Regions from separate parts of the Providencia sp. Me31A genome, predicted to be linked through region 2. Evidence: predicted binding sites of a transcription regulator. Region 2 holds the regulator's gene; the other holds the start of a gene.

Region 1 (2,489 bases), on a different contig from region 2:
TGCGGTGATTGGTCTTGAACCAAATCCCCCGTAGCCACAATCAAATCAATGGAGAGATTTTCCTTTGTGATAGCATCAAGTACCGCTTGATAACTACGGTAGGTATTCACTCCTAAAAGCGTATTTTCTGTATTAGCAAAAAGATGCGTATCAGTAACTTGTAAAATTCTCACGATCTTAGAGTTCTTTGCAGTCACTTCAAGCTGGCTGTCCAAAAGTATTCCTTTTCCTTAAAATATTATTTATGCCCTAATTTATTCTATTCATGACAACTAAATAAAGATTCAACACACATACGTATTCAAGTATGACGAATGATGACTCAAATATCTGCTAATCAGCACACATTTCACCAGATTAATTGTTATTTAAAACCGTTTCATCCATTTTTCATTCAGTTTTTGATAATTGAGCTGTAACCATTGAATGGCAATCACCGTTGCTGCATTATCAATAATGCCTTCTTCCACCCATTGATAAGCTTGTTCTCGGCTAACAACATGTACACGAATATCTTCATTTTCTGAAGCTAAACCATGAATACCTTTCGCATTATGGCTATCGACCTCGCCAATAAACACATACATACGCTCTGTCGTGCCACCTGGGCTTGAAAGATAATTAAGCGCTTTTTCAACGCGGCCAAGTGTTAAGCCAGCCTCTTCCTTTGATTCACGGCGGATAACATCTTCCGGTGACTCATTAGTCTCAATCATGCCAGCAACCGCTTCAAGCAACCAAGGGGTTTCACTTGTTTCAATAGCAGGAAGACGTATTTGCTCAATTAAAACCACATTGTCTGTTTGCGGATCATAGGGCAAAACCACACCTGCATGGCCTCTTTCAAAGACTTCACGGCGAATTTCATGACTCCACGGACCGGCAAAAAGTCGATGGCGAAATCGGTATTCAATTATTTGAAAAAAACCGTTAAATAATTTACGCTTGGATATAATTTCAACATCGTTTTTGCCATATTTAATTGGCTGTTCTATCCTATTTATCATTGCATTCTCCAACTCCCCAATTATTTCCATATTAAGGAAATAATTGGGGATTAAAACAGTTTTTAAGGTTTTTTAACCTCAGATGAGGTAATGTTTAATAAAATTGAGACAAAATGGCACAAAAGGCTACCGTTAACGCGCGTGATACTCTGTTACAATAAGCGCCATTATTCAAATCTAAGAGCAACAATAAAGTCTGTTTAGTCACCGCCTCTAAAACGCAATTTACTATCTAGCGGCAATATTCGGCAAGGTACGTTTTAGACAACAGACTCAACTTAATTTGCTGTTTAATCAAGGAATCAAAATGAAGAAACTGCTTCCCCTTTTAATTGCGATGAGTTTTGTGGGTCTCAGTACCAATAGCTACGCAGAAGATTTATTGCAGGTTTACCAAAAATCCAAAGAAAGTAACCCTGAGTTAAGAAAATCATTAGCTGAACGTAATCAAGCTTTTGAAAAAATTAATGAATCTCGTAGCCCATTATTACCACAATTAGGTTTAGGGGCTGGAGCTAGCTACGGGAGTGGTTACCGTGATGCACGAAATACCGAAAGTACAGGGTTAAATGCTTCACTAAAATTAACCCAAGTTGTGTTTGATATGTCTAAGTGGCGTCAATTGGATATCCAAGAGAAAACGGCAGGTATTTCAGACGTGGCATATCAAACCAGCCAACAACAGCTAATCTTAGATACGGCAACAGCATACTTTAATGTATTAAAAGCCATTGATGCTTTATCTTATATTCAAGCAAATAAAGAAGCGGTATATCGTCAGTTGGACCAAATAACTCAACGTTTTAACGTTGGCTTAGTCGCCATCACTGACGTGCAAAACGCCCGAGCTAACTATGATAGCGTTATCGCACAAGAAGTTGCTGGTCGTAACGATTTAGAAAATGCTATTGAAAAACTGCGTCAAGTGAGTGGGGTATACTATAACCAACTAGCATCACTGAACATTGACCGCTTTAAAACAGAAGCCGTTGGCGATATTGACGCTATCCTCAAAGAAGCTGAAACACGTAACCTAAGTTTACTGAGTGCTCGATTAGCACAAGATGTATCGCGTGAAAATATCCGTTTGGCAGAAACTGGTCATATGCCAACCGTTAATTTAGATGCCTCAACCGGTGTGAGCAATAGCTACCAACATGGTAGTGGCTATAATGATCCAAAGACAGGTATATCAGGGGCACACAACAGCTATAACGGCCAAAACACTATTGGTTTAAACTTAAGCATTCCACTGTACACTGGGGGTGCTACAAGTTCACAAGTTGAACAAGCACAATACGGTTTCCAAAGCGCAAGTGAGCAATTGGAAAGTGTTTACCGTAACGTTGTTCAATTAGTTCGCTCATCATTCAATAACGTATCATCATCAATCAGTAGTATTAATGCATACAAACAAGTGGTTGTTTCAGCGCAAAGCTCATTAGACGCGATGGAAGCGGGTTACCAAGTCGGTACTCGTAC
Region 2 (2,489 bases):
AGCTTTTTATCATCAACAATTAAAACCGGAGGTAAGGTAAATGAAAACTCACTACCTTTACCGAGCTGGCTAGTCACAATTAACTGGCTACTGTGGTGTTGAACTGCGTGTTTAACAATCGCTAAACCGAGCCCTGTCCCACCCCCACCTTGGCGTGAGCGTGCTTTATCCACACGATAAAACCGTTCTGTTAAGCGAGGAAGGTGCTCTGCGGAGATCCCGGGGCCATTATCCCTCACACTAAAGCGTGCGCCATTGCTATTTCTTTGCCAATCGACCCAAATTTTGCTTCCGTCAGGCGTGTGGCTGACAGCGTTATAGATTAAATTTGCCACCGCACTACGCAGTTGCTCCTCATTGCCATGAACCCGTAGCTTTTCATCAATATTAAATTCAAACTGATGACGACCTTGGCTTAAACTTAGTGCTTCTTGTTCAATCATTTTGAGGATAACAGGGATATTTACTTGCTCATCTAGATTAATTTGGGGGGCGATTTCAATGCGAGATAACTGTAATAGCTGTTTAACTAAGTTATCCATTCGATGAGTTTGATCTTGCATTACATGTAAGGCTTTTTTATTAACGGCAGGAATATCCTCTTGATCATCCATCACCTCAAGATATCCTTGAATAACCGTCAAAGGCGTACGTAGTTCGTGGCTTACATTCGCAAAAAAGTCCCTGCGTGCTTTTTCCAAACGACGTTTTTCAGTGACATCACGAGCCACCATCAATAACTGCCCTTCGGTATATGGTAAAATACGAAACTCAACGATTTCACCGCTGTTGAGTTCGATGGTCAGCGCCTGTTCATAGCTTTTAATCGAAAAATAACGGCTAAAATCAGGGTAACGTAATAAGTTAAAAATGTGCTGACCATTATCTTCCGGCCATCGAAAACCAAGTAACGCTTGAGCGTGGCGGTTACACCAGAAAATATTGCCTTCCGTCGTCATCATCACCACTGCATCAGGTAAAGATTCCGCCCCGCTACGAAAACGTTTAATTAACTGGCCTAACTCACGGCGGCGTTTACGGTTACGTTGCTGCATTTGATAGATGCCATAAAATATTGGCGCCCATCCCCCTTTACCTTCTGGCGGCAGCATACTTTTATCAAGCCATAACCAGTAGGAAAGTTTTAGTAAGTTATATCCATGCCAACCTAATGCTGCCAATAATGATATCACCAAAAGCCACGCGAGGTGGCCGATAAAAATGGATAATATCAATGCGGGTAAGATAAATAAAAACAGCCCCCAAATCAGCTGTTTAATTGATAAGCGTTCAAGCACGCTGGCCTCTCCCTAGGTGGTATCAATAACGGACTGAAAAACGGTAACCTGTACCGCGTACGGTTTGTACCATTCTATCATGCCCTTCCGTTTCCAGTGCTTTTCTTAAGCGTCGAATATGGACATCCACTGTTCTGTCTTCCACATAAACATTCGCCCCCCACACATAATTAAGCAGTTGTTCGCGACTATACACGCGCTCGGGGTGGGTCATAAAGAAATGCAGTAACTTATATTCCGTCGGCCCCATGTCGATAGGAATATCATTGCTGGTAACACGATGAGATGTGGGATCTAATGTTAACCCATTCATTTCAATAATATCCTCTGTCGCCATCGGTGAAATACGGCGCAAAATGGCTTTCACTCGTGCAATTAACTCTTTTGGGGAAAATGGCTTAATTAAATAGTCGTCAGCCCCGACTTCTAAGCCTTTTACGCGATCTTCTTCTTCCCCTCGCGCTGTTAGCATCATGACAGGGACATCGCGTGTTGCGCTATCGCGTTTCATATGCTTAATGACTTGGATACCTGAGCCACCAGGGATCATCCAATCCAGTAGCACTAAATCGGGTAGTGGGTCGACAAGCTGAGCTATTGCGCTGTCATAATCATCAGCTTCAATAGATTGAAAACCATTCTGTTCTAATACAAAACAAACCATTTCTCGGATGGGCGCTTCATCTTCAACAACTAGAATGCGTCTTGCCATGATTGTTCCTGTAAATAAGAAGACATTTTTAATGTGAAAGCATTATGCGTCACTTTTATGACAGAATTATGAACCCCCACCGGTAAAGCATATATTCCGCTTTATTTTAGCGGCTAAATGTCATCTAAGTGAAATATTTCAGTCATGTTACGATAAATGCACCGACTTTGCCCAACCAATTAGATGGATAAGGTATACTGTTTCTTAGAATATTCATTACACTTAATAATGAAAGGAATTGATAGCTCATGCGCATTATTCATACCTCTGACTGGCACCTTGGTCAGTATTTCTTTACCAAAAGCCGTGCGTCTGAGCACCAGCATTTCTTAAATTGGCTAGTCGAACAAGTCGAACTCCACCATGTAGATGCGGTTATTGTTGCAGGTGATATTTTTGATACCGGCTCACCACCCAGTTACGCACGTGAACTGTATAACAAGTTTGTCGTCGACCTGCAAAAAACAGGCTGCCAGTTA

Evidence for each region. Region 2 encodes PhoB, which activates phosphate uptake and scavenging genes when phosphate is short. Its sites were predicted from a motif close to CTGTCATAAAACTGNCNNAT; they were not measured.
Region 1: nudF (ADP-ribose diphosphatase) is a predicted target of PhoB. The motif match lies at 1,100-1,119, and genes of this name have one in related genera.

Annotation. Positions count from the first base shown of each region.
Region 1 covers NZ_JBKQGZ010000013.1:107,118-109,606, forward strand. Annotated here, with positions in the region: gene cpdA (3',5'-cyclic-AMP phosphodiesterase) at 1-215, opposite strand, end outside; gene nudF (ADP-ribose diphosphatase) at 369-1,007, opposite strand; gene tolC (outer membrane channel protein TolC) at 1,315-2,489, shown strand, end outside.
Region 2 covers NZ_JBKQGZ010000008.1:77,160-79,648, reverse strand. Annotated here, with positions in the region: gene phoR (phosphate regulon sensor histidine kinase PhoR) at 1-1,298, opposite strand, end outside; gene phoB (phosphate regulon transcriptional regulator PhoB) at 1,321-2,010, opposite strand; gene sbcD (exonuclease subunit SbcD) at 2,259-2,489, shown strand, end outside.